3 regions of the Arthrobacter monumenti genome follow, and region 2 is predicted to be linked to each of the others. Evidence: riboswitches for the same ligand, from Rfam matches in the RefSeq annotation. Region 2 holds a riboswitch; each other region holds the start of a gene.

Evidence for each region. A riboswitch is a leader RNA that binds a small molecule or an ion and turns the genes downstream of it on or off. The one in region 2 is predicted to bind S-adenosylmethionine.
Region 1: it holds a riboswitch for S-adenosylmethionine, as region 2 does, so the genes downstream of both, ACX80B_RS16395 (LLM class flavin-dependent oxidoreductase) here and ACX80B_RS13320 (flavin reductase family protein) in region 2, are expected to answer to the same signal.
Region 3: it holds a riboswitch for S-adenosylmethionine, as region 2 does, so the genes downstream of both, ACX80B_RS06020 (MFS transporter) here and ACX80B_RS13320 (flavin reductase family protein) in region 2, are expected to answer to the same signal.

The regions. Positions count from the first base shown of each region.
Region 1 is NZ_JBTNCY010000012.1:74,203-84,890, forward strand. It holds gene ACX80B_RS16385 (S8 family peptidase) at 1-2,815, shown strand, start outside; gene ACX80B_RS16390 (isopenicillin N synthase family dioxygenase) at 2,983-4,011, shown strand; SAM riboswitch class I at 4,147-4,245, shown strand; gene ACX80B_RS16395 (LLM class flavin-dependent oxidoreductase) at 4,339-5,742, shown strand; gene ACX80B_RS16400 (NAD-dependent epimerase/dehydratase family protein) at 5,797-6,852, shown strand; gene ACX80B_RS16405 (alpha/beta hydrolase family protein) at 6,842-7,510, shown strand; gene ACX80B_RS16410 (type I restriction-modification system subunit M N-terminal domain-containing protein) at 7,485-7,898, opposite strand; gene ACX80B_RS16415 (DUF3375 domain-containing protein) at 7,951-9,453, shown strand; gene ACX80B_RS16420 (DUF4194 domain-containing protein) at 9,450-10,262, shown strand; gene ACX80B_RS16425 (ATP-binding protein) at 10,259-10,688, shown strand, end outside.
Region 2 is NZ_JBTNCY010000008.1:68,777-79,464, reverse strand. It holds gene ACX80B_RS13335 (YtxH domain-containing protein) at 1-148, opposite strand, end outside; gene ACX80B_RS13330 (GNAT family N-acetyltransferase) at 206-751, shown strand; gene ACX80B_RS13325 (acyl-CoA dehydrogenase family protein) at 748-1,989, opposite strand; gene ACX80B_RS13320 (flavin reductase family protein) at 2,155-2,667, opposite strand; SAM riboswitch class IV at 2,722-2,841, opposite strand; gene ACX80B_RS13315 (helix-turn-helix domain-containing protein) at 2,916-3,323, opposite strand; gene ACX80B_RS13310 (HNH endonuclease) at 3,331-4,695, opposite strand; gene ACX80B_RS13305 (RNA-binding S4 domain-containing protein) at 4,877-5,260, opposite strand; gene ACX80B_RS13300 (serine/threonine-protein kinase) at 5,600-6,514, opposite strand; gene ACX80B_RS13295 (pyridoxamine 5'-phosphate oxidase family protein) at 6,711-7,124, shown strand; gene ACX80B_RS13290 (class I SAM-dependent methyltransferase) at 7,170-7,805, opposite strand; gene ACX80B_RS13285 (SMP-30/gluconolactonase/LRE family protein) at 7,863-8,783, opposite strand; gene ACX80B_RS13280 (FkbM family methyltransferase) at 8,914-9,771, shown strand; gene ACX80B_RS13275 (DUF4262 domain-containing protein) at 9,806-10,291, opposite strand; gene ACX80B_RS13270 (alpha-amylase family glycosyl hydrolase) at 10,435-10,688, opposite strand, start outside.
Region 3 is NZ_JBTNCY010000003.1:265,199-275,886, reverse strand. It holds gene ACX80B_RS06055 (bifunctional proline dehydrogenase/L-glutamate gamma-semialdehyde dehydrogenase) at 1-2,093, opposite strand, end outside; gene ACX80B_RS06050 (LysR family transcriptional regulator) at 2,219-3,148, shown strand; gene ACX80B_RS06045 (MarR family winged helix-turn-helix transcriptional regulator) at 3,233-3,652, shown strand; gene ACX80B_RS06040 (YdcF family protein) at 3,663-4,766, opposite strand; tRNA gene ACX80B_RS06035 (tRNA-Lys) at 4,808-4,880, opposite strand; gene ACX80B_RS06030 (hypothetical protein) at 5,025-5,672, shown strand; gene ACX80B_RS06025 (LLM class flavin-dependent oxidoreductase) at 5,726-7,093, opposite strand; gene ACX80B_RS06020 (MFS transporter) at 7,107-8,525, opposite strand; SAM riboswitch class IV at 8,491-8,615, opposite strand; gene ACX80B_RS06015 (acyl-CoA dehydrogenase family protein) at 8,684-9,901, opposite strand; SAM riboswitch class I at 9,965-10,053, opposite strand; gene ACX80B_RS06010 (DUF47 domain-containing protein) at 10,437-10,688, shown strand, end outside.

The DNA.
Region 1 (10,688 bases), on a different contig from region 2:
GGTCTTCGGTTGCGCCGGCTCAAGCGCCGTCGTCGGACAAGCCCTGGACTACGTACTGGACCCCAATGGCGACGGCGATTTCGGTGACCGTGCCGACGTCGTCAATATGTCCCTGGGCTCCGACTTCACTCCGACTGACGACCCGGAAAACGACATTGTCAACGCTCTGACCGATGTGGGAATCCTGTCGGTGGTTGCTTCCGGCAATGCCGGTGACGTGTACGACGTCGGCGGCGCCCCGGGCAACGCACGCTCGGCTTTGACCGTGGCCAACAGCGTTGGTTCCCAGATCACGCTGGACCGGGTCGATGTACTCGCGCCGGAGGATTTGGCAGGTCAAAAGGCCGGTCAGTACAGCGTTAACTACGACTACGCCGCAGCCACCACGGAGGAACTGACAGGCGATGTCGTGTTGGCTCCCGAAACCAACAAATTCGGCTGTGATCCCTATACGGCAGAAGAAGCAGCCGCGCTGGCAGGCCACTGGGTCTGGATCCAGTGGGAAGAGAACGGGGCATTTCCTTGTGGCTCGGGTCAGCGGTTCAATAACGCCGAAGCGGCAGGCGCCAACGGTGTCGTGCTTGATTCGCCACGGTCGGTGTTCAGCGCCGGTATCGCCGGCAACGCCACCATTCCGGGCGTTCAGCTGAACAATGAAAGCTCGGACCAGTTGCGTCCTGCCGCCGAGGCCGGAACGCTGACCGTCCAGCTCAGCCCGGAATTCCTGGGCGCGATCGCAGCCGATTCGGATGCGAAGGACACGCTCAACGCCAGCTCCTCCAGGGGCGTACACGGCAGCAACGGCGTCCTCAAGCCCGACGTCGCAGCTCCTGGCACGCTGATTGGTTCTGTGGCCGTTGGCTCCGGTGATGGTGTGGCGGTCAAGTCCGGCACGTCAATGGCCACGCCGATGGTTGCCGGTATCGCCGCGCTGGTCTACAGCACCGGCGTGACCGACGCCCGGCAGGTGAAGTCCATGGTGATGAACACCGCCGTGCACGACATCCTGGCCGGCAATGGCGTTCCCTTTGCCCCCAACCGGGTCGGCTCCGGCCGCGTCGATGCGCTGGCTGCTGTCAACACCGATGTCTATGCCTACGCTACCGAGGACGCATCGCTTGTCTCGCTCGCCTTCGGCATCATCGAGGCGGGCACCGCTCCGGTTTCGATCACCAAGAGTGTGACCGTCCGCAACACGGGTGACACCGGTCAGTCCTACAACGTCGCGTACGTTCCTGCGGTGGAGACGCCGGGTGTTGTCTACTCGACGCCGGGCAGCGTCACCGTCCGGCCGGGAGGCGAGGAAACCGTCGAGGTCACCATGACGATCGAGGATCCGGCTGCGCTGCGGCACACGCTGGCTCCGACCATGGACACCTTCCAGCTCGGACTGCGCAGGGCATACCTGTCCGACGCTTCAGGTTGGCTCGAGCTGACGGCAGCGGATGCGCCGAAGCTGCGCGTTCCGGTCCACTCGGCACCACAGCCGGTTTCGGCAATGACCGCCGGTGAAGCACTGAAGTTCGACGACGACAAGGACCTGAGCACTGACGTTCCGTTCGAGGGACGGGACCTGTACCAGGGAACCTTCACCGACGGCTCGCTCTACTCCTCGCTGGTGGGGGCCTTCGAGCTCGGGGCCGAAAGCCCGCGGCTTGCCGACGACGAGGTCGCTGTTGAGTCCTCGCGCCGGGTTGATCTGCAGTATGTTGGCGCCGGATCGAATGTTCCTGCCCTGGCAGCCGCAGAGCAGCCGCTGGACAACGCGATGATCAACTTCGGTGTCAGCACCTGGCAGAACTGGTCGGCCATGACGCCTTCGACCAGTGTTGGTGTCGAGATCGACATCAACACCGATGGCAGGGCGGACTACCTCGCCCGGACCGGCATGGCAGCCGGACTGGATCTGGTGCTGGTCTTCCTCTACGACCTGGAAACCGGAGAGCAAGTCGGCCTGCAGGTCATGAACAACATGGCCGGCAACGCGGACTTCCAGACGGAGAAGACCAACCCGTTCGACACGAATGTCATGACGCTGCCGGTTGCATTCTCCGACCTGGGCCTCAACCCGGAAGCGGCGAAGGACATCAGCTACCGGGTAGTGACCACCAGTTACTACAGCGCTGACGAGGAAGGCAACGCCGTTCCGGTCGACTCCACTGATTGGATCTCCTACAACCCGGTCCGCCCGGCTGTATGGTTCGAGCCAGGCGAGTTCGACGGGCCGGCAGACCTGTTGTTCGACGATCACGAAGGCAACGGCGTCACGGCACACCGGGCCAAGCACGTAACCGATGCGCAGGCGCTGTTCCTGCACCTGCACAACAACACCGGCGCCATTGGTGCGGGAGATCCGAACTTGTACCAGGAGGAATCGCTGAAGACCTTCGGCGGTGCCGATGGCGGCAAGGCCGAGGTGTTGCCGCTCGAGGTCGGAACCACCGACGACGGCGGTGAGGACGACGGGAACGGCAAGCCGGATTTCGTCCCTGAGCCGGCGGACCGGAAGGACCTGAAGAAGGACAGCAGGATCGACCTCGGCCTGGACGATGAGAAGTTCCCCCGCGGATCCTCCGACGTCGTCCTGGAGAACCTCGACGCCGGCGCCTGGGTCCACGTCTACCTCAAAAGTTCCAGCCTGGGATGGCACGAGGTTTCCGCGGACGGCACCGTTACGGTGACGACCCCGGAAGACACCCGCCCTGGCCGGAATAAGATCGTGGTCTTCGACGACGAGGGCGAGCTCCTCGGTTGGGACAAGATCAAGGTTGTTGGAACTCCGCCGGACAAGCTGATGGAGAAGCAGGACGGCTAAAGACCTTGGGATGGGGTAACCCAGTCTCAGGATAGATGAGGGGCCCGGGCGGTATATCCGCCCGGACCCTTCGCCGTCCGCTTCACGCCCAACAGCGACGCCGGGAAGATGAATTAAACCGTAATGTTCATGCTTCTCATTGCGGCCGCCGGTGCTAGCCTGCGAACATGAATGCACCTCAGGCGACGATTCCCGTCCTGGATATGAGCACCGCCCGGCTGGCCGATGGCAGTTTCAATCCGGAGTTCATCGACCAGCTGCGCGATGCAGCCCATCGCGTCGGCTTCTTCCAAATCACCGGCTACGGCGCCGCCGACGGGCAGGTGTCCGCACTCCTCGATTCGATGAAACGCTTCTTCGACCTGCCTCTGGAGGAGCGGCTCAAGCTGGACAACCGGAACTCCCCGCACTTCCGCGGGTACACCCGGATGGGCACCGAACGGACCCAGGGGCAGGCCGACGCCCGCGAGCAACTGGACTACTCGCCGGAGAGTGAACCCGTCGCCGAGTATCCGCAGGATCAGCAGTATTGGCTGCTCCGTGGCCCCAACCAATGGCCGGACGAGGTTCAGCCGGGGCTGCGGGAGAACGCCATGGCCTGGGCGGAACTAATGTCCAACGTTGGCCAGGAGCTGCTCTCCGCCATCGGAGTGGGTCTGGACCTACCGGAGGATTACTTCGACGAGCCGTTTGCCGGCACTCCGCACTGGATGGGGAAGCTGGTGCATTATGTCGGTGGCGTCGTTGAGGACGCCGGCAACCAGGGTGTGGGAGTCCACGCGGACTATGGTTTTGTCACCTTGCTGTTGCAGGACATGGTCGGCGGGCTCGAGGTGCGGCCGCCGGAATCTGACGAATGGCTGCCCGTGGAGCCGATAGAGGGCGCACTGGTGGTCAATCTGGGCGAGATGCTCGAAGTTGCCACCGACGGCTTCATCACGGCCACTGTTCATCGCGTCACTGCTCCGCCGCCCGGCGTCGACCGCTACTCGGTGCCCTTCTTCTGGGCTCCGCGCCTGGACGCAATCATCGACCCGGTTCCGCTCCCCCGCGGCCTACAAGCTGCGTCCCGCGGCAGAACGGACGATCCGTCCAACCCGATGCTCTCGAGCTTTGGCGCCAATATGCTCAAGGGCCGGGCGCGCGCCCATCCCGACGTCACCGAAAAGTTCCACCCGCAGTTGCTTCCCAGGTAGGACGCTCGCCCCATTGCGCCGCGACCCGCATTGGATTCTCCACACCGTCCCATCCCTCCCCTGAGGAATCGCGTTACGGATTGTGACCGGGGAGAATTTTCGTTACACGGGCCATTTGGGGTCCAATAGAGGCTGTAACCATCCCGAGCGGCCGAGAGACCTGGATCGTTGAAGCCGCAGCAACCAAGTCGTGTTTCGACACGAAAAAGGTGCTACTGCCAGGACCGATGGAGAAGCATCAGCTGAAGCAGACTCTCCCGCCCTACCCGGCGCGGAGCTATGCGGCAGGATGTGCATTCCATGGGCCGATTCGAAGGAGCCCCTGCGATGACAACGAACGAGAACTCCCCGCGGCACGTCCGCTTCAACGCCTTTGACATGAACTGCGTCGGCCACCAGTCGCCTGGACTGTGGCGCCACCCGGATGACCGGTCCGCCAATTACACCGATATCCGCTACTGGACCGAACTGGCCAAGACCCTCGAGAAGGGCTTCTTTGACGGGATTTTCATCGCCGATGTGCTGGGTACCTACGACGCGTTCGGCGGCAACCGCGACGCGGCGGTGCGCTCCGCCGCCCAGACACCGGTCAACGATCCTGCACTGCTCGTCTCTGCCATGGCCCTCGTCACCGAGCACCTTGGCTTCGGCATCACCGCCGGCACCGCCTACGAACATCCGTACCCGTTTGCCCGCCGGCTCTCCACACTGGACCACATCACCAATGGCCGTGTCGGCTGGAACGTGGTGACCGGTTACCTGCCCTCCGCGGCCCAGAACCTGGGCGCGAAGGACCAACTGGAGCATGACGAACGGTACGACCACGCCGATGAGTACCTTGAGGTCATCTACAAACTGCTGGAAGGCTCCTGGGAGGACGACGCCGTCGTACGCGACCGCGAAACCGGCGTCTTCACCGACCCGGACAAAGTCCACAACATCGTCCACGAGGGCAAATACTTCAACGTCCCGCTGAGCCACATCAGCGAGCCCTCACCGCAGCGCACTCCGGTGATCTACCAGGCCGGCGCATCCCCCCGCGGCATCGAATTCGCCGCCGGGAACGCCGAGGCGATCTTCGTCGGCTCCCCCACCAAGACCCGGCTGAAGGAAACCGTGAAGAAGATCCGCGACGCCGTCGAAGCCGCGGGCCGAGACCGGCATTCGGTGCGCATCTACACACTGCTGACCATCATCACGGACGAGACCTCGGAGAAGGCAGACGCGAAGCACCAGGATTACCAGCAGTACATCAGCAACGAAGGGGCGCTGGCGCTGATGTCCGGCTGGATGGGCGTGGACCTGTCCGGCCATGACCTGGACGAGCCGATTGGCAATGTGGATTCGAACGCCATCCAGTCCGCGGTGACGAACTTCCAAAAGGTGAACGACGATGGCACGCCGTGGACCCTGCGTGACATCGCCGAGTCGGCGGGCATCGGCGGCTTGGGTCCGCGCATGGTCGGGTCCGGAGCGGAAATCGCCGAACAGTTGATTTCCTGGGTGGACGAGACCGACGTCGACGGCTTCAACCTTGCCTACGCCATCACCCCCGGGACTTTCGAGGACGTCATCGAATTCGTGGTGCCGGAACTCCAGAAGCGCGGCGCCTACCCCACCGAATACGTCGAAGGCACCCTGCGGAACAAGCTGTTCAACAAGGGAGACAAGCTGCCCGACGAACACAAGGGCAGCAGCTTCCGGATCGGAAGTGCGGCACTGGCCCACTAGGTACGGTTCGGGCGGCGCATTGTTGTGACGCCGCCGCATTGCTACCGTCAGAGCATGCGTATTGCGATCGTAGGGGCTACCGGAAACGTCGGGACGGCGCTGTTGCGGCGCTTCAAGCAGGCAGCAGCAGAGTACGACGGCGAGGTGGAGCTGGTCGGAATAGCCCGGCGGCTGCCGGACGGGAAGGCAGAACCGTACGACGGCGTCACCTGGGTTCGGCACGACGTCGCCTCGGGCGGGCACGCAGAGCTTGTCGACGCACTCAAGGGGTGCGACGTCGTCGTACATCTTGTCTGGGTGCTGCAGCCGAACCGGGACGAAGAAGCAATGCGGCGCATCAATGTGGGCGGCACCGCCAATGTGCTCGCTGCCGCCGCGGAGGCCGGTGTTTCACAGATCGTTTGCGCCTCCTCGCTGGGTGCCTACTCTGCCGGGCCGAAAGACCGGCTCGTGGACGAGAGCTGGCCGACCGATGGGATCGAGTCTTCCCACTACAGCCGTTTCAAGGCCGAACAGGAAGCACTATTGGACGATTTCGAGGCGGAACACCCGGACATCACCGTCTCCAGAATCCGCCAGGCACTGAGTTTCCAGGCCGAAGCCGGCAGCCAGATCGCAGGCTACTTCATCGGATGGCTTCCTACGCCGTCCATCCACCGGCTGCGCATCCCGGTATTGCCATTTCCCGCCGAATTCATCTTCCAAGCCGTACATGCCAACGATCTGGCTGACGCGTACTGGCGCGTCATCGATCAGCGCGCCGCCGGAGCATTCAATATCGCCGCTGACCCGGTGCTGGGCCCGCACGCCATCGCCGCATTGGTTGGCGCCAAACGTTGGCTGCCCGTTCCCGCGTCGCTGGTGCGTGCCCTGGTCCAGGTTGGCTGGAAGCTCCGGCTGGTGGCGCTCGATCCCGGCTGGATCGATATGGCCCGCGGCGCGCCTCCGATGGATACCACCCGGGCACGATCGGAACTGGGCTGGTCCCCGAAAGTGGATGCGCTCTCCGTGATCCGCGAGCTGCTGGAAGGGATAGGCACCGGGCGGTCGATCGATGCTTCGCCGAGCATGGGATCGCGCTCCAAGCGGGCAGCCGGCCATGACCGCTGAAACACCAATAACCATCACCGCCGGAGACGACACCGTCTCAGGCGTCTACGCGCGCCCCGAGTCGCCGTTCGCCACCATCGTCATGGCCCACGGGGCCGGAGCCGGCATGGACCATCCCTTTATGTCCGGCTTCACCCGTGCCATGAGCGACGCCGGTGCTGCCACCCTGCGCTTCAACTTCCCGTACCGGGAAGCCGGCAAGAAGTTCCCCGACAAGCCTCCGAAAGCCATCGCCACCTGGCGGTCCGTCATGGAGGAAGCCGCCGCCCGTTCCGAGGGCGAACCATTGTGGGCGTCCGGCAAGTCTTTCGGCGGACGGATGGCCTCAATGGCGGTGGCGGAAGGGATGGTGGCCGCCGGTCTCATCTACCTCGGCTATCCGCTGCACCCACCGGGCAAGCCGGAGAAGATCCGGGACGAACACCTTTACGGCCTGACCGTGCCGATGCTCTTCCTGCAGGGAACCCGCGACCCCTTGGCCAGCACGGACAAGCTGGAGCCGGTCGTGGCCGGCATTGGACCAACCGCAACCCTTCGTTGGTTCGAGGGAGGCGACCATTCCTTCAACGTTGCAGGCAACAAGCGCCCCGCTGAGGAAGTCGGAGCCTCGCTGGCCGGACCCGTCGTGGAGTTCATCCGCGCCCGAATATGCCTCTGACCTGCGCGTTGTCCGTAGACTCCTGCAGTCTGGCCTTAAGGTTGAGCCGTTGGATGAGAACGACGATGTCTCCCACCCGCCACTCCGGAAAAAGTGCCCTCCGGCGAACGCCTCCTGAACTGTTTCCAGATCGAGGCCGATCAGGGAACGGATGAAAACGGTTGGCCCGGTTCTCGTCGGCCGTGTGTTTGTCGTCGAGGCGGCGTAGGAATAGCAAGTAGGTGATCTGCTCGATCACCTCCAGCGGATTGGAAATGCCGCCGGACCAGAAGGGGTTCCATACGCCATTGACTTGGCTGTTGAGTTCCCCGGTAATCACATGGTTCAACTTAACCGCTGCCAACGACAGCGAAGACACGGCCAGCCAAGCTTTTTGTTGATCAATCACGGTATCGGGACAGGAATCTTTATCTGTCGGTACCAGTCGATAGATTGGACCTGTGAGTGTTCTCCGCACGGCCATGGTCGCATCCCGGCTTCAGAAGGACGACCCTGCTTGGATCATGCTGCGTGGCAGGAACGCTGCCGTCGCCGTCGCCATACTAGGACGGCATCTGGGCGCCGAACAGCGTCGGCTCGCCGCACCGGTGCTCTTCGACAGGATCGAGGAGGATCTCGAGGAGCTGCGGGGCAACGGGTTAGACCTACCGCAAACAGCCCAGGCCTACTGCGCCGACTGGCGCAACGACGGCATACTCATTCGGCGAACTGCCGACAGAGCCAGGGAAGAAACACTGGAACTGTCCGAGGGCGCCCTAACCGCCATCCGCTTCGTCATTCAATTGGCCGAACCTCGCCCGACCGTCACCGAGTCAAGACTGGCCACGATCCTGGATCGGTTGCGCACCCTCGCCCGGGACACGGACCCCGACGTCGAGACCCGGCTGGCCGCGCTACGCGCCGAACGCGACCGGATCGATGAGCAGATCGACCGGGTCCAAGGCGGCGACGTCGACGTCCTGCACACCGAGCAAGCCGTCGAGCGGATCCGCGACATCCTCTCCCTCGCCGAAGAGGTGCCCGCCGATTTTGCCCGCGTCCGGGCGCAAATGGAGTCCCTCAACCGGAATCTGCGTGAACGTCTCATAGAACAGGATGGGCCGCGTTCATCCGTGCTGGAAAACATCTTCCGCGGTGTGGACCTGCTCGCTGAGTCCGAGGCCGGCCGCAGTTTCTCCGGCTTCTACGCCTTGCTGCTCGATCCTGAACACGGGCTCGAATTCGAGGACAGTGTCGCGGGCATCATGGACCGCGACTTCGTCGAACAGTTGTCGCCAACCCAGCTACGCGTACTGCGGCGGCTGTTGCCCACGTTGCAGGACCGAAGCTCGGAAATCCATGCCGTGATGACCGCCTTCAGCCGGAGCCTTCGCCGCTTCGTCCAGAGCCAGCAGTTGCAACACGAGCGGTTGATCAGCCGCCGGTTGCGCGAGGCTCTAGGCGAGGCCATGTCGACGTCGACGCGGGTCAAGCCCTATGTGAAAACAGATATGCGGCTGGACTTGACCAGCGTTCCGCTCGATTCCGTCGCCTCCTTGAACCTGCACAATCCGGCCGATTTCGAGGCCGCGCAGGACGTCGTCGAACACGCTGCTGCCCCGGTCGACGTCGAGGAGCTTCGCGCGCTCGCACGGGCTTCCGAGATCGACATGGCCGAACTTGAGGACAACGTCAACGCAGTGTTGGTCGAACACGGAGCCGCTACGATTGCCGAGGTGCTCGATTGGCATCCGGCCACCCAAGGCGTGGCCAGCGTCGTCGGCCTGCTGGTGCTTGCTGAAGAGCATGCCACTGCCCTGGACGGGCGCGAGGACGTCACCTGGGAATCCAGCAGTGCGAACGTCGGCGTCAGCAAACCAAACGGTCCCCTCGATGCCGTGGCAACGGCCCCCCGCCGCGGGACGGTTGGCCGCTACCTATTCAGCGAAAGGATCGAGACATGACTGAGCCGCATACCGAGCCCATGGGCGCCCCTCCAAACGCCGGCACCGATCCGGAGGCCGCAGTGGGCGGATCCGCCGCCGGACTTTGGGATGGCGACACTGGCACCCTGCGCGAAGCCTCCCGCCGAACGCTCGTACAACTGTTGCGTGGGCCCTATCTGTCGGCGGCACGGCACCCGAACCTCTGGTCGGCGTTGCTGGCCGACGAGGCGGAGATCCGTGCCCGGCTGGCCGACATGTTCCTCGAGCTGGTCGCCGACCACGAGGCCCAAATTGCGTTTGTACGCAACGCCGGTGCCGACGTCGACGCACCGAAAGTGATACGCACAGCAACGCTGACATTTCTGGACACGGCACTGCTGCTGCATCTGCGACAGCAACTGCTGCATGAGGCCTCCGGCGCCAAGGCCATCGTCGGTGCGGACGAGGTGGCCGATCAGTTGCAGGTCTACCGCGGCAAAGACAACGCTGACCCAGCCGGATTCGCCAAGCGAATCAATTCGTCCTGGCAAAAAATGGTTAAGTACGGTCTGCTTGCGCCGACCACGACCGAGGGACGGTTCGAAATCTCACCGGTGTTGCGGCTGGTATTCGGGCCCGATGAGATCGCTGCCGTGCGGGCAGAATACCGCCGTTTATCGGAAAACGCGGAGGGCGACGAGCCCGAAGTTGTTCTTGAACCGGGCAACGGGGCCGGCGATGAGCAAGACGCTCCCGACGACGAGAAACTGTCTGAGCCGGATGGCACCATGGCAGGGGAAGGGCCCGCAGAGGCCACCGACACGGACGAGCACGGGGAGAGACCATGACCGGTATCCGTAACGGACAGTGGCGGCTGGACCGAGTCGAGGTACTAAACTGGGGCACTTTCACGGGGCACCACGCCGTCGACGTCGCGCGGATGGGATTCCTCGTCACCGGCAGTTCCGGCTCCGGAAAGTCCTCGCTGGTCGATGCTGTCTCCGCAGTGCTGACCCCGAGGGGCAAGCTGCGGTTCAACGCCGCCGCGCAGGATACGGCGGCACGGGGTGAGGACCGCAGTCTCGTTAGTTACATGCGCGGGGCGTGGCGTCGCAGCGCTGATGAAGATACCGGCGAGATCTCCAGCGACTATCTGCGCCCGGGCGCCACGTTCAGCGGCATACTCTTGCGCTACACCGACGGCACCGACAATAAGCCAGTGCTCCTGGTCAAGCTTTACCACCTCCGCCGCGGGGCCACCACTTCGGCAGAGG
Region 2 (10,688 bases):
TTGTCTTAGAGACCTTGTCCTGAACCTTCGGGTCCTTCCATAGTTCATTGGCTTTGGTCTTCAGCTTTTCGTAGCTTTCCCGGCCGGACCGTGAACCGAGGACGTAGCCGACGGCTATGCCCGTTGCCAGTACAATTTTGTTTTTCATCGTGGCGCTCCTGTCATCAGTGTTGAACTGCTTAATTCGAATCTAGTCGGGAAGTCCATGGATGTCACCAGCAGATTCGGCCCATCGGCGAGGGTGAAACTTCGCCGCGCCGTTGACTCGGATGCCGGTGCAATCGGCGCCTTAATCCGTTTCTCCAAGTCGGAAGCCATGCCATGGCTGTATGTTCCGCACACGGCCAGGGAGGACTCATGGTGGGTCGCGAATGTCCTGCTGCCCGGCTCCAGCGTGTGGACCGCCGTCGTCGATAATGAACTCCTCGGCGTCCTGGCTCTGCGGCCAGGCTGGGTCGATCAGCTGTACGTCCTTCCCTCCGGACAGAGGACGGGAATTGGCCGGCTCCTGCTGCAGCAGGCCAAGGACCTCAACCCGGAGGGACTTCAACTCTGGACCTTTCAGCGTAATACCAACGCTCGTGGTTTCTACGAGCACGCAGGCTTCACCATCAGGAAGATGACCGACGGCGCCGGCAATGAAGAGCGCGAACCGGATGTGCTCTACGCGTGGCTGCCCGGCGCAGCGTCGTCGGAAACTGCGGCAGGCGCCCACGCGGCGACGTCTCTAGTGGACCGGCCTCGTTCCTAGGTGTACCAGGTCGGTTCCGGGATCTCACCGAGCAACGTGTGGCGGCCGACCTCCCGGTATTTGTAGGGGAGCGGGTCATGCAGGCTGTGGGTGCGCAGGTTCCGCCAGAAGATGTCCAGCCCGACGGCGTTGGCTGTCGCCCGGGCGCCGGTCAGCTCAAAGATCTTCGTGGCGGTCTCAAGACCGTCGTCGATGATGCGTGCCTTCGCCGCCGCAATCCGGACGGCGATTTCACCGCGGACTTCCGGCGTCAGGTTTTCGCGGTCGTCATGGAGGACAGCACTGATTTCCCGTCCTGCCTGGTCAATCAGCGCGGCGTCGGCCCACAGCTTGGACTGCAGCCGGCCGTAGCCTTCCGCCACGTACCACTCGTCGGTGGCGCGTTCCTTGTTGTCCCCGCCGTAGGGCCACGCTCGGCTCGTCGAGCGGGTGTACGCTGCCGCCGTCGTCAATGCGCCTTCCGCTATGCCCAGATAGAAGTTCGCGAACACCAGCTGGATGGCCGGCACGTTGAGGGTGTTGTAGACCAGCGGTTGGAATTCGCCGTCGACGAATCCTGCGGCATCCGACCAGTCGATGCGCACGTCCTTGATCTCTACGGATCCGGATTCCGTCAGCCGCTGGCCGAGGTTGTTCCAGTCCTGTCCGAAAATGATTCCCGGCTGGTCTGTCGGGACGATCGCGAAGACATGCGTTTCGGTTCCGTCCAGAACGCCTTCGATGACGGTAAGGTCGGCAACCTGCCCGCCGGTCGAAAAGGACTTGCGGCCGTTGAAGGCGAGTTGGCCGTCCACCTCGTGGATGATCAAGTCGCTGTCGCGGGGATTGACGGCTCCGCCAAAGAATAGATTGTCCCGTGTGTAGAGCTCTTCGACGGCGGCAATCTGGGCATCGGTTGCGACCAGGCGTGCGGCCCAGGCCCAGAGATAGTGGTAACCAAGCAGCTGCCCGATCGAGCCGTCGGCCCGGGCGATGATCCTGATGACCTTATATACGGTTTCCCAGTTCTGCCCGCCACCGCCGTGCTCGACCGGGCCGAGCAGAGTGACGAGGCCCGAACTTTTGAGCAGCTCAACTTCGGCCCGTGGTGTCTCGTTGGCTCTGTCCCGTTCGACGGCGTCAACCGCGAGGATGTCCGCGACTTCCTGGGCGCGGTACAGCCATTCGTTCGGGTTTTTTGGCCGGGGAGTGCCGGCCCATCGGTCGTTCAGTTGGTTTGTGTCCAAGGTGGTGGTCATTGTGGGGTCCTTTCATGGGGCCGTTGCGGCAGGTGAATTGGGCAGGGTGAAACGAACAGAGGGCAGGTAGGAAGCAGGGGCCGGGGCTGGAACAGGCAGGACTGCTGGAGTTACTGGAGCCCTTTTCCCCGGGGGAGGCCGATGGGCAGGAAGAAGACGAGTGCCCTATACGAGCGCGGGTTGCTTCAGATGATGGAAAGCAGAGGCATGGAAGACCAGCGGACCGGGCGAATTCTCCTGGGTGGAGGTGCCGTGGACCCGTAGCAGGACCACATCATGGTCGCCGGCCGGCATTTCCTGTTCGACGGAACATTCCAGCCAGAGAGCCGCGTTCTGCAACAGGATGGCGCCGGACTCGGTGGTATGGAGATCCAGCCCGGCGAACCGGTCGGCTGACTTCGACGCGATCTGCAGGCATACGTCCTCGTGCCCGGAGGCGAGGATCGAGACGCCAATCCGCTGGCTGCCGCGGAGAACGGGCCAGGTCCGTGACTTTTTCTGGACGGCAAACATTACCAATGGTGGATCGAGCGAAACGCCCACGGTAAACGAGGAGGCAACGATTCCCTCCGGCTTGCCATCGACGCTGGAGCACAGCGCGGCAACTCCCGAGGGGAATCCGCTGAATGCGCGACGCAGGGCGTCGGGACTTAGATCGGCATTTAGAGACACGCTCACACTTCCTCTGCAATGAGGCGATTCCACTCATCGGCTGTGAACGATGCGGCGGAAACGCCGTACTTGCCAGTCGGGGGTGTTTTCCCGATTGACCTAATCATCACCTGGAGCACCCCACTACGGCGAGAGGGTTGCTGTCCAGCCGGCCAGGGCCTGTGGCTGGAACTCATGATTGCGTAATAAACGCTAAGCCCGACAGGGCGAATGGTCAAAGAAGAGCGGGAAATAGTTCGTAAGATTCCGGGAATTCATTCCTCCTGGCTGGGCGGATGTTCAATGGCGGCACGCTCCTCCAGCCAGGCGAGGACATCATGAGGGCGGATACGTCGGTGGCTTCCGCGGTACTCAACAGCAATAGTTCCATCGTCAGTCAGATTGCGCATGTAGGTATTGGAGACGCCGGCAAGCTGCGCCGCCTGCGAGGTGTTGAGTAGTTTCTCGCTGGTGCTGATCGTAATGGCCTCATTGTTCGCAAACCGATTCAGCAGATCGAGAACGGCCGCCGTTGCTGCTTGGGGAAGCCGGACGCTGGTGCCGTTCACAAAAACGGTGGCATCCGGCGATTCGCCCAATGCGGCCGCAAGCCTTCCGGCATCGTCCGACGACAGGGCGTTGTGATGTGAAGTCTTGCTCAGTGCTGTGCTCTCCGAAGGCATGCCACCATCATGCCTTGGCCGGAGTTGCTCCCGGCAGACTAGGCGCGGTGGACCAATAGACGTGTCCAGTTGGTGTGGACGTTTTGGTCCTATACCGGCTGCCTCTGTCCGGACCGGTGTCCGGTGGGTCGGGAGCCGCCTGGACCGCCCATCCGGGTGCTTCCTTGGCGTAATTGCAGGCTTCGCAGAGCCCGCGACCGTTGGTTTCGTTGGTTTGGCCTCCGGCGGACCAAGGAACCACATGGTCGGTGTGGCGGATCGGTGCATCGCACCAAGGTGTTCCGCAGATTTGGTCGCGTGTTGCAATGAAGCGTGCCAATCCCTTGGGGAAAAGCCGGGACCGTGAGTCCATGCCGATGAGTTGGCCGGAGACCGGTGCTGTGTAGAGGCGGCGGATCCAAGCTTCTGCCGCCGCTGTGCCCTGCCGTGCGAGGTCCCGTCCGGTTTGGGCCGGAATGACTCCATAGCCTGGCAGGAAGGCAGGTTCGCCATCGCCGGCCAGCAAGGTCCGGTCTGTCATCACCACTTGTACGTCTACGGCGGGGGCGTCGGCCTGCCACTGCCCTGTGATGCGTTCGACGAAGGTGTCTGCCATGAACTGGCCGCGCCCTCGTTGATCACCTTCGGCGCGTGGACCGTTGGCTGCCCGCGTAAGTGCCGCCAGCACTGCCACTCCCTGGGAAGCGGGCAGCAAGGCCGTCACATAAGCCATGGCGTCAGGCGCGGGCCTGCCCGTGACACTGCGTTCATTAGTGGCCTTGGCAGCCCGCCGCACAACCGAATGCGGATCGAGTTTGTATGAAACCTTGCGTGCTTCCGCGGCGAGACGTCGATCGCTCAATCCTTGAAGGTAGTCCTGGTCGGAAGCTATTTGGTGGTCGACTTCTGCGCGGTCCTCAACTGTCAGGCAGGCGGTTTCTTTCACCAAAAGCGTGGCCCGCCATTCCGAAACCTTACCGGCGGTCAACGCCTTCAGGGTATGGGGCATTTCGTTGACAAGAGCTTTGGAAAAGCCGAGGTGCTGGTTTCCCTGATGGGGGGACACCCGCCGGGCAAGTGCGATTTCGCCAGCGATTCCCTTCCCCTGCTCCTTCTTCGGCATGCCCATGGCCGCTTGATCCTGTCGCTGACGGGAGTCGAAGTCCGCGGCGAATCTGGCCTGCGCTGCTGCGGCCGCTGCTTTGAGGTCCTCCAAAGCACCGATACTGTCAATGCACTCCTTCTTGGAGGCGACTTCCAAGTGCCTGAGCTCTTCTATCCATACTGCGATGGAATCCGGGGCGGTGATCGGGGCAGCCCAGGGGGAGCCGCCGTCGGCCGCATTGGCGCGGACCGACGTCTCAGTTGCCTCTGTAGCTGAATTGCCGAACATGTATCCACCGTATCCAGGGGCGCGGCGCAGTAGGGAGAAAAATGTTCGAATGTGGATGGCGAAGCCCGAATGGCAGGTTGTGGAGGACGAGTGATTCATGGAATGACGCTCGTGAATGGCCAGATGCGGCGCCTGCTTGCGGGACCGTGGTTTGGGAGGACTGGGACGGTGGGGGAGTCCGTTAGTCTCCGCGCCGGAAGCGTTCGAGCTCACGGCGGTCCTTCTTGGTGGGTCGTCCCTTACCTCGGTCGCGCTGGGGAAGGCCGAGCGCCGGCAGGGCCGGCCGTTTCGGAGTGCGGTCGGTGTAGCAACGGGTGGCGGCATCGGCACCCACACGCTTGGCGATCAGGCGCCGGACCTCGAGGACGCGTTCAAAGCCGGACTGGCGAATGCGGATGGTGTCGCCTGGAACCACGGTCTGCGAGGCTTTCACCGGGGTGTCGTTCAGGCGAACGTGATGGGCGCGGCAGGCTGCGGTGGCTGCGGACCGGGTCTTGTAGATGCGGATCGACCACAGCCAGGCGTCCACCCGCACGGTACTGAGGTTGCTGTTTGGAGTACTCATCGGAAATCGAGTCTAGTAGCCGTCATCATCCAGAGGCATGGCCGCCGTCGTAATTTCGATGCCGCTGCACCGTTCCCAGCGTCCTGACAGTTCGCGACCGGTGACTTCCCAAGGTGCGTTGTTAACGTTGTTTCTACCTCATGAAGGTGCGAGTGAAGAACGATCAGCCCAGGCTGGTCAACGGTGCCGGTGAGCGTTGGACATTCCCCCGTGTCCTTCGCTCACCGGCATTTTCCACTCGAAGCAGTAAGTCGGGCGGCAAGTCGAAGTACTAAGCCGGCAGGCGGCAAGGCAGAAAGCGGGGCGATCGTGGTCCGGCTCAGGCGCGTCCAGGTTAGCTCAAGCGCCGGCCAACGCGTGGGCAGCCTCGGCGGCGGCGGGCCGCTGTCCCGGATCGACGGCGGTCATCGACTTCAGCACCGCGGCCAGGCGTGGCGGCAGACCGGACGGGATTTGCGGGCGGCGCATTGTCCTGGCGAGCATCGCGGCCATCGGGATACCGCTGAAGGCGGGCTTTCCGCTGAGGCACTCGATCAGCACCAGGCCCAGCGAGTAGATGTCGCTGGCCGGACCGGCGGCGGACTCGCGGGCCTGCTCCGGACTGGTGTACAGCGCGGTCCCGAGGGAAAGTCCCGGCGCAACCGCTTTACCGTACGCGGCACTGCCGAAGTCGGTGAGTTTGGCATGCGTACCCGACCGGTGGGAGTTCGCCCCGATCAGGATGTTCGCGGGTTTCACATCCCGGTGCACGATCCCAAGACCGTGGATGTGCGCCAGCGCCCGCAGCAGGTCGAAACCCCAAGCGGTCACCTCTGCCGGCGTCCGGCGGGCCTTTCGGATCAACTGCCGCAAGTCCGCGCCCTCCACCAACTCAAGGCACATGTAATGATGTTCGACGCCGGCATCGGCGGCTTCGGTTCCGTGTTCCAACAGGCGGACGACGGCGTCGTGCCGGGCTTGGCCGAGCAGCGAGGCTTCGCGGTGACACCGGGCATGGAGGTCTGGATCCCCGGCGGGTTCGGAATACACCTTCAGGGCGACTGCCTTGTCCTGCTCCAGATCGAAGCCGCGGTACACGGTGGCGGCAGATCCACGGCCGAGTACGCCGTCCAAGCGATAGCGGCCGACCCTGTTCATGGGGACGCGGTGCGGCCCAGATCCGGATTTGGGGACAGGCATCGCCGGGGCAGCGGGACCAGTTGGCTGGCTGACCCTGCCCAGTTGTTCCTCGACGAGCCCGGATTGCAGTTTCATGATGTTAATTGTTCGGACCATTCGGGCTCAAAGATGGGTGGCTGACCGGCGTTTCGTGCATTATCTTTTTGGCCCTACCTTTCGGGCAGCAGGGCGCTTAGGCTGGGGAGCGAACGACGAGGGCGTGCTTGCAGCCCGAGCCGGAGGCTTCGTTGGAAGGTGAATTGTGGATCCAAGAGAGAACGAATATCGGGGGATGCCTGGCACCCTCCGCGTCGGCGAGGACCTGACGGTTGATGAGTGTTGGAATCTACTCACCACTCAGCAGACCGGGCGGGTCGGATTCGTGCGGGAGAATGCTGTAAACATCTTTCCCGTCAATTATACAGTGCTCGATCGTGGTATTTACTTCCGCACGGCTGAAGATGGCGATATCGGCCGGTCGTTGCCGCTGGAGCCCGGTGCGTTCCAGGTGGATGTGGTCAAAACTGCCGAAATGGCGGGCTGGGCTGTCCTCGCTCAAGGCACGGTGGAGCTGGTCGAGGATGAGGAATTGCTTACCAATCTTTGGGGCAGCGCGATGGAAGAACCGTGGGCGTCAGGCCGGCGGACCAGCTTCGTCGGAATCCGTTCTGCAAGCGTTACGGGCCGCAGGGTGCACACCGCCTGAGTACTGGGCTGACTGTTGAATTCCGAACTCCGGCGATGGTGACAGTTAAAGCGTTGAATTGTTGACCGCATGCAGAAGGGTGTCGACGGCGTCGTGCCCTTCGTCTTGCGGGCCTTCCGGATCCGCCGCAGTATTCCGGACTATCTGCTCCGCAGCGATGATGCTCAGTCCTTCGGCCGCGGCGAGCAGCATCCCCGGAGTGTAGAGAATGTCCGGGTCTTGTGGTCCTCCGGTGCCGCGGGTGAGGTTCTCCTTGTCGTGCCCGATCACCAGCAATGTCCCGCCGGGTGCGAGCCACTGTGCAGCGCGGCGGATCACGTTGCTGTTCGAGTCCGCATCCAGATGCAGATAGGTGATGATGATCAGGTCGTACTTCCGGGACGGTTCCCAGCGCGTGGCATCGCCGAGCTGCCAGTCAATGGCGATACCTCCGGCCGTGCCCCGGGCGCGCGCAATATCCAGGCCCTCGGCGGAGAAGTCGACGGCGGTGACTTGCCAGCCACGGTCGGCCAACCAGACCGCGTTCCTCCCGTCTCCGGTGGCCAGATCGAGCGCCGTGCCGGGATTGAGCGGCCCGCCGATTTCCTGCAGCTTCCTGTGCGGCCGGGTGGACCAGAGACCACCACCCTCTCCGCTGGAGCGTGCCTCCCGGTATCGTTCGTCCCAGGCTTCAGAATCCATGGCTATCCCTTCAGGTCGCTTCACTGGCGGCTCCACAGACGGCCACACTGGTGATGCTCATTTATGAGGCCGCGCGGAGACGGCCGCGTCCGACGTCGTCGTCCTGATCCGGTACATACTGGACGACGCCGTGATGTACAGGGCCGCGCCGTCGTCGCCACCGAAACACAGGTTGGCAACGCGCTCCGGCACGGGAATGCGCTCGATGAGTTCGCCAGCAGGAGAAAAGACCTGTACCGAATCCCAGCTCGAGGTCCAGACATTGCCGTCCCGGTCCACGCGGAATCCGTCCGGCAGCCCCGGGCTTACCTCGGCGAAGATCCTGCCGTTCTTGGCATGGCGGCCCTCAAAAACGTCGTAGGCGTGAATCGCATGCCCGCCCGGCCTCCCCGGAACAGGCGTTCCCGGCGGGTCGACTGACGAGTCCGAGACGTAGAGGATCGACTCGTCCGGCGAAAAGGCCAGCCCGTTCGGCATCTCGACGTCGATCACCACCGGGTCGAGTTTGCCGCTCGCCGGATCGTACCGGAACACGTAGTGGTCGCCGTACTCAAGTTCGCCAGCGTGTCCCTCGCCGGCTTTTCGGATGCCGTATGACGGGTCGGTGAACCAGATTGTGCCGTCGGAAGCGACGACGACGTCGTTGGGTGAGTTGAGCCGTACCCCGCGCCAGGAATCCACGAGCGTCGTCAGCTTTCCGTCGTCGTCGCGCTCCACCGCCCTGCGGCCATGGGAGCACTGGATTACAGCACCGTCGAGGTCAAGCGTGCGGCCGTTTGTGTACTCGGCATTGGCCGAATACACGCTCAGCTCCCCAGACTCCTCGCTGTACTCCACGATCCGGTTCGCGGGAATGTCGCTGAACCGGACGGCGCGGCGCTCCGCCAGCCACACCGGCCCTTCCGCCCAGGTGGTGCCGGTCGCAACTTTTTCCAGCTCGGCGCCTTCTGCAATCAGTCCGGATCCCACCATCGTCATTACCTCTGCCTCCGCTGTTTCCCAAAGTCCCGTCTAGAATAAGCGACATGGACAGCACGACGACGGCACTCAGTGTTTTGCCAGCCTGCACCCGGCAACCGGTCAAACTCGATGCGTACCGTGATGGCGCGTGACCACAATCGACGCTTCTCCCCGTTTCCTGCGCCCAGGTGCTCTGCATGAAATACTGCTGAAGCTTGCCCGGCTCCGCATTGTTGAGCCGGAAGTGGCGGGACTGCAGGCTGTAATCTGTCCGGGCGACCAGGTGTTCGACGTCGGCGCGGGGTACGGTATGTACTCATTTCCCCTGGCGCAGCTCGTCGGTGGAAGCGGTCGCGTGCACTCATTTGAACCGCAGCAGCATCAGGGACGGGTGCTTCGGCTGATCCGCCGGTTGAGCCGCTCGGGTCAAATCAATATCACCAAAGGGGCGCTTGGTGCCGGGCACGGCGAACACAGCCTCGTGTTGCCCACCCGTTTCGGCATCCCGATCCATGGCCACGCGCACGTGGCCGAGGGCGTGCAACAGGTGCGGACGCCCTCGTTTGGGAGTTCCAGGAACCAGGCAACCTCGATGACCACCATTGATTCCTGGTGCGCCGCGAACAATGTGGGACCGGTTTCGTTTATCAAGGTCGACGTTGAAGGTTTTGAACCGGACGTCCTCGACGGCACCACAGGCACCATCGATGCCTGGCGTCCCAGTCTCCTCCTTGAAATAGAGGACCGGCATGTGAGCCGCTACGGCCGGAACGCCAACGAGTTCGCCGATGCTATCCGCGACCGCTGGCCCGAATACGGGATGTACACCTGGTCGGGCCACTCGTGGCGCCCGGCTGACCGGGTGCGGTTGGGCGTTCGGAACTACCTTTTTGCGACGAAGACCGCGTTCTCCCGTGGAGGGAAAGTTGAAGCGCCGGAATCACCAGGAATGATGACGACGGCGGGTACCCCCGTCCCTGCCGCAACGGCACCGGCGGTGCCGTAGGGCGACGTCCCGCCACTGGGTCCGAGGCCTTCTGTCAGCCCTGTAGTCTGTGCGCCGGCCAGCTGGATGGAGGTGTCCCGTACAGTGGCTGTGTCAGCACGTCGGGCGGTTGCTGTTCCCATGGAAAACGGCCGGAATTGTCAGCCCAAACTGCCTGCAGAGCCTGCACTCTCCATGAATAGATTTTGGCGGCCATAAGCAGGACATCCCGCGGTTGTTCCATCGGTGCCAGATAAACATTCCGTTCGGGAAGTTCGAGGGTTAGCCCGGCAGTCAGCTCATCACCGTGGTCGAGGACCATATGGGTGAGGAGGGTCAGCAGGTCGGCCGTTTCCGGGCTGGTCCTGCCAGTGATCAATAGCTCCGGATGCCGACGCTCGGAAAGGCCAACCGTGTAGCCAAATGCGGGAGAGGTCAATTCTCCGTCGACCATCACCATTGACCAGCCATACCGGGCAACTCTGATTTTGGTTTCGGCCACTACCTGCCGATGGGACTTTCCATTGCAAATTTCGCACATACCGTCTCCTCAAACACGTTTCGTAGACTCAAGTGTGCTCGCGGTCCGTGAGGAGTGGTACGGGTCATCGGTGGTATGTGGATGTTCCTTGGGGCGCCCATCGCTGTGGAGGAGATGCGACCTTCGGGGCACCTCAGTGGCGGCTAACGCGCACTGATCACGTGGGTTTGGTGATCGTAGTGAAGCGTGACTGCACCGCCCGGATGATCCAGCGGTATATTTGCGCCATGCCGGATACCTCCGGCGCCATAGTTCTCCGTCCAGCTTCGGTCCAGTGCGGCCTTGAATTCGTATTGGCCAGAGGGGAGATCCTGAATTGTCAGCTTCCATGTGTGCTCTGACTCGACGAAGGTCATCTGCGCTTGGTAGCAATTTGGCTGCCAGTCTTCGGGGCAGC
Region 3 (10,688 bases), on a different contig from region 2:
ACCAGCTGCCGGCCCAGGTCGCGGTTACCCAACTGAACCATGGCCAGCACCTCACGCGGCACTCCCGCTTCCCACAATGCTTCCACCATGACGGCGCCGCAGCGTCGTGCCTGCTTCGCAGGTTTGATGACGACGGCGGAACCGGCGGCGAGCGCTGCCAGGGTGGAGCCGGCGGGGATTGCCACCGGGAAGTTCCACGGAGGTGTCACCACCGTCAGCCGGGACGGCACGAAGGTGGCGCCGTCGACGTCGTCGAGCTCCCGGGCGCGCTCGGCGTAATAATGCGCGAAGTCGATTGCTTCACTGATTTCCGGGTCGGACTGGTCGATGGTCTTGCCGGTCTCGCTGGCCATCACCTCAACCAGCTGGCCCCGCCGGGCCGCGAGCGCATCGCCGGCGCGGTGCAGGATCTGCGCACGTTCGGCACCGGTCATCGCACCCCACGCAGTGCTGCTGTCGACGGCGGTGGCCACGATCCGCTCCAGCTCACCGGATTCGGTAATGGTGACAGCCGCGACGGTGTCTTCGCCGAGGGTGGAGCCCGGGACGCGTGCCAGGATTTCCCGCCCCCAGGCCCGGTTCGCGGGCAGGGACGGATCCGTGTCGGGGGTGTTGGTGAAGCCTTCGGTCGGCGCCGGTGCTTCCGGCTGGTTCCGGTCCTGCTGGCGATTCGGCGCTGGGATGGAATCATCCAGCTTATGCAGCGAAGCGAGGAAACGCCGCTGTTCCCGTTCGAACAGCGCTTCGTTTTCGGACAACTCGAACACCGCCGACATGAAGTTTTCCTGGCTCGCCCCCTCCTCCAGGCGCCGGATCAGGTAGGCGATGGCGACGTCGAACTCCTCCGGGCGCACCACCGGGGTGTAGAGAAGGAGACTGCCGACGTCGCGCTTGACGGCTTCGGCCTGGCCGGTGGCCATGCCGAGCAGCATTTCGAATTCGATCCCGTGCTGGACGCCGCGTTCCTTCGCCATCAGCCATGCATAGGCGATATCGAAGAGGTTGTGGCCGGCGACGCCGATCCGCACCGCGTCAACCCGGTCCGGCTGCAGGGAGTAGTTGATGATCCGCTTGTAGTTCGTGTCGGAGTCCTGCTTGGTGCCCCAGGTCGCCAGCGGCCAGTCATGCAGCGATGCCTCGACCTGCTCCATCGGCAGGTTGGCGCCCTTGACGACACGCACCTTAACGGAGGCTCCGCCTTCGGCACGCCGGGCCTGAGCCCATTCGGTCAGCTCGACCATCGCGGCCATGGAATCCGGCAGGTACGCCTGCAGCACAATGCCGGCTTCGAGATTCCGGAACTGCGGCTGCTCGAGGATCCGGGTGAAGACCGCGATGGTCATGTCCAGGTCCTTGTACTCTTCCATGTCCAGGTTGATGAACTTGGGATGCGGCGAATCTGCCGCCTGCTGGTACAGCGGGGTCAGGCTTTCCACCACATGCTCAACGGTTTCTTCGAAGGCCCACGCTGAATGCGGTGCAACCGTGGAGGAGACCTTGATGGAGACATAGTCGACGTCGTCGCGCGCCAGCAGCTTGTGCGTTCCCTCCAGCCGGCGGGCGGCCTCGCGTTCGCCGAGTACAACTTCACCCAGAAGGTTAATGTTCAGCCGCACGTCGTCCCTGCGGATTTTGGCGACGGCGGGTCCGAGTTTCGCATCCGAGGCGTCGACGATCAGGTGCCCGACCATTTTCCGCAGTACGCGCTGGGCGACCGGGATCACCAGATGCGGCAGGACCGGTGCGACGGCGCCGCCAAGCCTTACTGCCCCGCGCATGTACCAAGGCAGGAAGGCCGGAACCTTGGACGCCACCCGCTGAAGATTACGCGCGGCAACCTGCGGGTCTTCGGGCCGGATCACACCGTCCACGAAGCCAACTGTGAACTCCAGGCCGTTCGGATCTTTCAGCACTCCGGCCAGTTGCTTGGCCGAGGAATCGGCCGGGTACCGCGCACTTTCCGTCAACCAATGACGGACCAACTTGACGACGTCGTCCGCTGAATCCCGTTTCGATTCGCTGGTCAATTCGTTGCTCGGAAAGTTAGTCAGATCGACTGGGGTCGCGGTGGCCCCCTCAAGTGTGTTCGTCATTTTGTTGATTCTCGTCCTTATCCCGTGTAGTAGGTCTGTCTTGATCAGTATGGGGATAGAGTTCAATTAGATAAAGCGATCTTTTTTGACGGGTATTGGTCAGGTTTGTTGATGAATCGAAAGCCATGATGAATGTGCGCCGGCTCGCGCTTCTGCGCGAGCTGAAAATCCGCGGAACGCTCGCGGATGTGGCCGCCGCGCTGAACTTCAGTCCGTCGTCGGTTTCGCAGCAATTGACCCTCCTGGAGAGGGAAGCCGGCGTCGAACTGCTACGGAAAACCGGCCGCCGGGTCCAGCTGACTCCGCAGGCCGAGATCCTGATCGAACACACCGCGGAGCTCCTGAAAACGCTGGAGAAGGCGGAGTCCGACATCGCCGCGTCGTTGACGACCGTTACGGGGACCGTCCGCCTGGCGGTCTTCCAGTCAGCCGCCCTCGCCCTCATGCCCGGCGCCTTGACCGCCATGCAGGTGGCCTATCCCGATGTCCGGATTGAGATGATCCAGCGTGAACCGGAGACCGCCCTGCATGAAACCTGGGCGCGGGACTTCGACATGGTGATCGCCGAACAGTATCCCGGCCACGCCCCCGCCCACTATCCCGAGCTGGACCGGACCAAGCTCACCACGGACGCCATCCGGCTGGCCGCCCCGCCGGCATCGCTGGACGGGATCACTTCCGTGGATGATGCCAAGCACATGCCCTGGGTGATGGAACCACGCGGCGCGGCCTCCCGCCATTGGGCCGAACAGGCGTGCCGGCAGGCCGGATTCGAGCCGGACGTGCGGTTTGAGACGGCGGACCTGCAGGCGCAGATCCGCCTGGTGGAGTCGGGAAATGCCGTGGCCTTCATGCCGGATCTTGTCTGGTCGGGCAAGGAAACCACCTGCCAGCTGCTGCAGTTGCCGAGCGATCCAATCCGGACGATCTTTACGTCGGTCCGTCTCGCCAGTGCGCATCGCCCGGCGATTCTCGCCTTCCGTTCCGTGCTCGGTAAGACGGCCGAACTGGTCGGCCAGCAAAGCAGGATGGAGCTGCCCGATCTCGAAGCGTAGCGGAACGCGCCGGACCGCCGTCGGACATCAACACCCGGCCCGCGGTAATGCCGCTTTCCGCCGCGGATTTTGTACAGTGTAGCCATGGCACAGCAACGCCCCATCGGATTCTGGCTCACGCTCGTCGACGGATTGATCAACGAGCAGTTCGACAACACCGTGGAAGAACACGGCGTCACCCGCCGGCAATGGCAGATCATGAATGTCCTCGCGGAGAACCCATCCACCGCGGCGGAGCTCGACCAGGCGCTGGCGCCGTTTTTCGCCCAGGAAGATGGCGGCACTTCCGCGGAACACATCGAGGAGCTGATCGAAAGCGGCTGGGTCGCGGCCGACGGCGGGTACTACATCCTGACCGACCTCGGCCGGAAGAGCCTGGAGGCCTTGGGCGAAGTCGTGACCCGCAACCGGGACCACATCACCGAGGGTGTCTCCGAGGAAGAATACGCCGCCACGTTGGACGTCCTGCAGCGGATGGCGCGCAATCTCGGCTGGAGCGAGTAGCCGGGCGCAGTCAGCCGGCTGAAGCTGCCAAGGCGATTATCGACGTCGTGATGCTGAGTACCACTGTGGCGTGCGCCCACGTGTACTCCCCCAGCGTCAGGGTGAATTCCCGCAGCAGGGTCGCTGGCAAGAGTCCCGGTGCGGAGAGCGAGCCCACCACGGCGGCCTTCAAACCCATCCGGCGGCAGATTCCCGCCGTCCTCAGCACATGAAAATCGCTGGTGACAACGACGACGGCGCCGCTGGCAACGCTTGCGCCGGCGGTGGCCACGCTCCCACCACCGCCGGCCTCCGCCTCCAGCAACGATTTGGTGAACTTGATGTTCTGCCTTGTGGTGGCAGCTTTTTCTTCGAGGATCAGGCGCTCCTGAGGCACTCCTTTCGCAGCGAGGTAGCCGGCCATGGCGGCCGCCTCGCTTCGGGTTTCCGCCCTTCCCGGTCCGCCGGAGACGATCAGCAAAGGGCCGGCTCCAGGCTTCGTGGCTTCGCAAATGCTGCAAGCGGCGTCAAGCCTGTCGGCCAGCATGGGGGAAACATTCCCCCTGTTCAATGCCGAGCCCAATACGATCACGACTCCGGCTTTGGGCGGGTGGCGCGGCCTGGAGAAGAAGAGTGAGGAGACCAGGAACACGGCGAACGACACCAGCAGATAAGCGATGACGATAACCAGTCCTGTCGCGACCAGAGCCGGCCCAGGACGCCCGTCCAGAAGCAGAATAACGACGGCGGCGCTTGCCACTGCGAGCGCGGCACCGGTTCCCAGCGAGCGGGCTCTGGCCGGGCCCCTTCCGCGTCGCCTGCCGCTGCCCGTGCTGTTGCCGTTACGCTGGATGCCGCCGGGGCCCGATCTGTTGCCACTGCTGAGCCCACTTGCGACCAGCAGCACGATCAGCGCCAATACCGAGAGGGTGGCCGGACCCAATACGGTCAGCATGAGGAGACTGCCGAATATGGAGTCGAAAAGGGAACTCCCTGCCGGCCCGGAATACATCCAGAGGTTCAGTGGGATCAGGGCGGCAAACAGGAATGCCGCGTTGCCGGGATCGTGGCGGGCGCGGATCAGCCCTGCGGCGAACAGCGCGAGGAAGACCGCACCAAGGATCAGCAGAAACACGCTTCCAGCCTAGAACGCCTGACTGGTCCTGCTGTTAAGGGTGGGCCCCGTGGGGCTCGAACCCACGACCCACGGATTAAAAGTCCGATGCTCTACCAACTGAGCTAGAGGCCCCTCCAGTCTGTACACCACCGCGAGCGCTGCCGTAAGACCGAAACCACTTTATCGCATAAGAGCGAACAGTATCGACTCGCCCCATGGCGGGTGCGGACGGGCGCAAGGGCAGACATTTTTAGGTCCGAGGAGTAGAGTCGCGGCATGAGCGAAGACGTCAGTTCAAACGCACCGCGGCCGCATAAGCCGAAGCCGTTTGCGCCTGCCGACTTTGAGCCATTTGCCGGTGGCGCCGACCCCGCGCGCGTTTCCGAAGCTGCACATCTCGCGGCCCAGGCACTCGTGCACCACGGCCGGGCCAGTGACGATCCGGAGGTAACCGAACGGCTCGTCAAACTCGCCGACGAACAAGGTCTTGAAGCCGTCGCAGAGCTCTGGGCGGAAAGCCCTCCCCGATCCCTGCCGGGTGCGCTGTGGCGGCTGTACGCCCTGCGCACCGCCGCGCAGCAGAATCCGGAGCGAATCTCGGCCTATTTCACGGCCGGCAAGGATGTTGCACAGGTGTCCAACGTTGTTGCCGGGGTTGCGGAACCGCCCGGCGCCGAGGAAGTCAAAACGATGGCCAACACCATCCTCTCCGGCGCTTTCGAAGGAGATTTCGACGTCGCTCTGGAACGGTCGGCCGCATTCTGCCGGGTGGTCGCACTCGGCCAGGCGACCATGGCCGACGACTCCGAGATGTCCAACGAACACCGGGCGTCAAAGCTCACGCGCGAATCCCACCAGCTCGTGAAAACCGCCGAGGACCTGGAGCACGCCGCTGCATCATGGCGCCGCGGAGAACTCGACTAGAGTTTCCCGAAGCCTCTCGCTGGTCCCGTCAGGATCCGGGCTACTAAGGCGTTCTATCCCTGGAGATTGCGAAACCGTGCCCCATAATGGTCCGCCGGCAACCGCGATTCCCCACCCGTAATGGTCCCGCGGAACGTCTCAGCATCGGGAGTTCCCAGCAATCCGCGCCGGCGCAGTTCGGGCGAGACCAACCGCGCGAAGTCCGTCAGATCGGCTGGCCGCACTGCACTTGAAAGGTTGAACCCGTCGATATCGCCGACGTCCTGCCACCGTTCGAGCTCATCAGCGACCGTCCGGGCTGAACCGATAAGGACCGGCCCACGGCCGCCAATACCGATGAAGCGCGCCAGCTCGCGTGCCGTCCAGGTCCTTGATGGATCCATGGTTGTAAAAGCGGCGAGCGCGGACTGATTACCTTCGGTCTTGATGTATTCCAGCGGTGCGTCCAAATCCACGTCACTGAGGTCGACGCCGGTCCAGCCGGCGAACAAGGCCAGCGCCGCCTCCGCATCGATGTATTCGGAGTACTCGTTGAACTTCCCTTGCGCTTCTTCATCGGTTTCGGCCGTAATAACCGTTGCCATCGCGAAAATCTTGACGGCGTCCCGCTGCCGCCCGGACGATGCAAGTCCATCCCGCACAGAGTCCACCCATGTCCGGGTCATTTCCGGTGTGTAGCCGCTGAAGAAGATGGCTTCCGCATGCTTGGCGGCAAATTCCCTCCCGCGGGAGGACGCGCCAGCTTGGAACAGCAGCGGTGTGCGCTGGGGCGACGGCTCGACCAACGCAGGGCCGGGAACCTGGAACGCGCTGCCTTGATGGCCGATACCCCGGACTTTCTCCGGGTCGGTGTAGACATTGGCCTCGGTATCCACGGTGACTGCGTCGTCGTCGAACGACCCCTCCAGCAGCTTATAGACAACGTCCATGTATTCTTCGGCCCGGTCATAACGCTCGTCGTGCGGTATTTGTGCATTCAGTCCGAGGTTGCGGGCAGCGGAATCCTGGTAGGAGGTGACGATGTTCCATGCCACCCGTCCACCGGTCAGATGATCCAGGGTGCCCAGCCGCCGCGCCAGCAGATAGGGATGCTCGTAGGTCACCGAAGCCGTCACGCCGAATCCGATTCTGTGGGTCGCCTGCGCCAGGGCGGAGACCAGCAGCATCGGATCAAGCTGCGGAAACTGGATGCCACCGCGCACGGATTCCTCCGCGGAGCCGCCGAATACGTCGTACTGGCCCAGGATGTCGGCGAAGAAGATGCCGTGGAAGCCGCCTTCCTCCAGGGTTTGGGCCAGTGAGGTCCAATAATCCAGCTCGGTGTAGCGCCGGCCCTCATCCCGGTGATGCCGCCATAGCCCCGGGGATTGATGGGATGGCACGAGCATTTCGAAGGCGTTGAACAGCAGCGGTTTTGGCACGAAGGTGCGCTCCTTAGAATTTGTCGGGAAGGTTCTTGTCCTGCGCGTACTCCCGCGCCGGATCCTTGGCGGCTGCGGCGGCTACCGCCGACAACGCGGCCAGCAGAGTGATGTAAGCGCAAATCAGCCAAGGCCCGCCGTTACCGAGTTGCAGCAGCGACGCGGCGACGAAGGGCGTGAGTCCACCGCCGAGCACCGCACCAATCTGGTACCCGAGGGAAACGCCGCTGTAACGCACGTTCAGCGGGAACTGCTCGGCAAACCACGCCGCCTGGACCCCATACATCGAATCGTGCAGGATACTGACTCCAACAAACATCACCAGCGGCAGCAGGACGAGCGGTCCGTGGTCGAGGAACCAGAAGAATGGCCAAATAAAGATGCAGGTGGCAATCGCGCTGGTCAGGGCGATCCGCCGTCGTCCGATCTTGTCCGAGAGCCAGCCCCAGAACGGCCCCCCGGCCAGTCCGATGGCGGACACGATCAGGATGGATGTCAGGGCCGAACTGTTGTCCCCGCGGCGTTCGGCCAAATACCCGATCACGTAGACGGTCAGCAGAACGTAGAGCCCGATTTGTCCCAGGCGCAGGCCAATCGTTACCAGCACCGCCCGCGGGTGGTTCCGGAGGACTTCCCGCACCGGCGAGCGCTCGACCTTGTTCTGGCTCTGCAGCTGCCTGAATTCCGGCGCATCTTCAACACCAAGGCGGATGTACAGTCCGACGGCGACCAAGACAGCGCTCAGCAGGAAGGGAATGCGCCAGCCGAAGGCGCTGAACTGCTCGGTAGTGAACACCGCCTGACTGATCGCAAATGCCCCCGTGGCCAGCAACATGCCGGCGGACGAGCCGACCTGCGTGAAGCTGCCGAACAGCCCGCGCATCTTTCGTGGCGCGTGTTCGACGGACAGCAGTGCCGAGCCGCCCCATTCGGCACCGGCGGACAGTCCCTGCAGCAAACGCAGCAGCACCAGGCCGACGACGGCGGCAGTACCGGCAGTCGCATAGGTCGGCAAAACACCGATCAGCGTCGACGCGATGCCCATGGTCAGCAGCGAAAAGACCAGCAGCTTCTTGCGTCCGATCCGGTCTCCGAGGTGGCCGGAGATGATTCCGCCCAGCGGCCGGGCCAGGAAGCCGACGGCAAAAGTGGCGAACGAAGCCAAAATACCGGCGACAGGCGAAGATTCCGGGAAGAACTGCTGGTTAAAAATCAACGCCGAAGCCATGCCATAGAGGTAGAAGTCGTACCACTCAATGGTGGTTCCGACGAAAGCCGAAGAGAGCACGCGCTTGTTCTCACGCAATTGTGTCAGTCCGGACGGGCGCTCCTGCTCAAGGGCGGGTTGGTTCAACACCATGGAAGTTCCTTGCATCATCGGGCACTCCGCCACGGAAGCGCCGTACTTGCCGGCGGAGTCCTGTCGCTCCACACCGGCCGAATCCTCACCTGGGGCACCCCACTACAGCGTCAGAGGGTTGCCGTCCAACAAACCAGGGTTTTAGCGTTGGAGCTCTTGATTCTGCGTGTCACGCTATTTCGCTTGGATGGATGAGACAAACTCACAGGAGTAACACAACGCAACATGCGCTAACCGACGCTGCCGATGGCCCACAGCGACTGCGGGGTCGTTCCGTTGACCTCGAAGTCGCCAATCTGTTTGGCCTTGAACACAATCGGATTGTGTGTCGCGGCTGTCCGGGCATTGCGCCAGTGCCGGTCCAGTTGCTTGCTCCGGCTGGTCGCGGAGGCCCCTAAGGTGTCGAATAGCTGATCGGCGGCGTCGAGGGCCAGACGTGGCACCATCAGCTGGGCCTTGTCCACCGCCAGCTCGCCACGTTCGTAGCGTTGCTGGTCGGTGAGGTTACGACTGGGGTCCCGCGCGATATCCAGTTCCCGCGCCGCTTGCAGCACTATCGCCTCAGCGGCGAAGGCCTTCGCTGAAATCTGTCCGACCAATTGGAGAATGAGCGGGTCCTCGCGTACCGGAACGCCGGAGCCGGTATTGAATGTACGCTGACGACTCTCCACCAAGGACCGGGCATCGGCCAGGACGGCCCTCGCGATACCGGCCTCCACAGCCAGGATGATGAGTTGGAAGAAGGATTGCTCATGGCTGGTCTTGCGGCTGCGGTCGAGGACGTGGTCGTCCTCGACCTTGACGTTACGGAACGTCGTCGTGCCTGTCCCTGTCAACCGCTGGCCGAAGCCATCCCAATCGTCGTCGAGGAGGACGTTGGGGTCGGCGGTGCTGACCAGTGCGTAAACCCTTTCGTCCTGCCCCTCCACAGCAGCAGTGACCGCTATCCATTCCGAGAAGATGCTGCCGGTGCTGTAGTACTTCTGACCGTTAAGGGTCGGACCATCGTCGGTCTTGCTGATCAACGTATTCATTGTGCCCAGGGCGTTGCCGCCGCGTTCCGTCGAGGCGTTCCCGACGATTTGCCCCTTGACAATACGCGGATACCACACGTCCTTCACCCGATCCGGGGCAAAGCTCAATTGCTCAACGAAACCATAGTGCGAACGGTAGATATGGGCGACATTCGAGTCCGCCTGGGCCAATTCGATCAGCAACTGGATGAAATCGGTGAAGCTGACTCCAAATCCGTTGTGCTCCCGTGGCACGCGCAGTGCGCCAAAGCCAGCTGCGTTGAGCCTCTTGATGGAATCGAAGGGTAATTCCCGGCTTGCTTCGCGTTGCACCGCCCCGGCGGCGATCTCCTCGAAAATCGGCCGGAAGCGGTCTGCAAGCTCCTCGAAGTCAGTTGCTTCTCCGTCCGGAAACCTGCCGTACGCTGCTGCCATGATGATCCTTTCGCGGCACGGCACCCGCCGGCGGCCGGGAGAACGCCTGCGCGGCAGCCGAAATCTCCATCGGTCCTGGCGGTAGCACCGGCCTGTATAGGTGGTTGCTGCGGCTTCGTCGATCCAGGTCTCTCGGCCGCTCGGGATGGTAGCTCTCATTCGACACCATGGACTTCCCTGAAACGAAACCACTGCCGAAATTTCACGTAATGCTTCGCTGAACACGGGTAGCTGCCGGGCCGCCGCCGTCGGAAAACCGGGCTGAAAGGGCGGCGTGACTGCGTCTCATCGATACGGGTGGGCCGTTCCTGTTGACAGGGTTCGGTCGAAGTAGAAGACTGAAGGTGGTGTCGAACCGTGGCAGCCCCGGGCTCCAACTGATAGCCGCTTCGAGCGGCCTTCCGCCGAGAGGCGCTCCCGGTTCGACACCATTTTTATGCCCTTTCCGGCACTGAAGTAAAGTGGTGCCCGCAGACATTCTGCACGCGTGAGCCCGGCCCGTGGCACCATTTTTCGACAGGTGAAGGTGATGCAAGTGAAGTTACGCCTGTTTCCGCAGGAAAACGCCGGACTGGACCTTCTGTCACAAATGGCCTCCCAGCTGACCCTTGGCGTACAGACCCTATCGGAAATTCTCGGGGCGTCCACTGACGACTTCGAGCGGTTGGCCGAGCAGATGCACCAGCATGAAGCGAAGTCCACCGATCTGCACTACGCCCTGATGACCTCCATGCGCACCAGTTTCATCAATCCCTTGCCGCGCGAGGACATGTACGCGCTGTCGAGA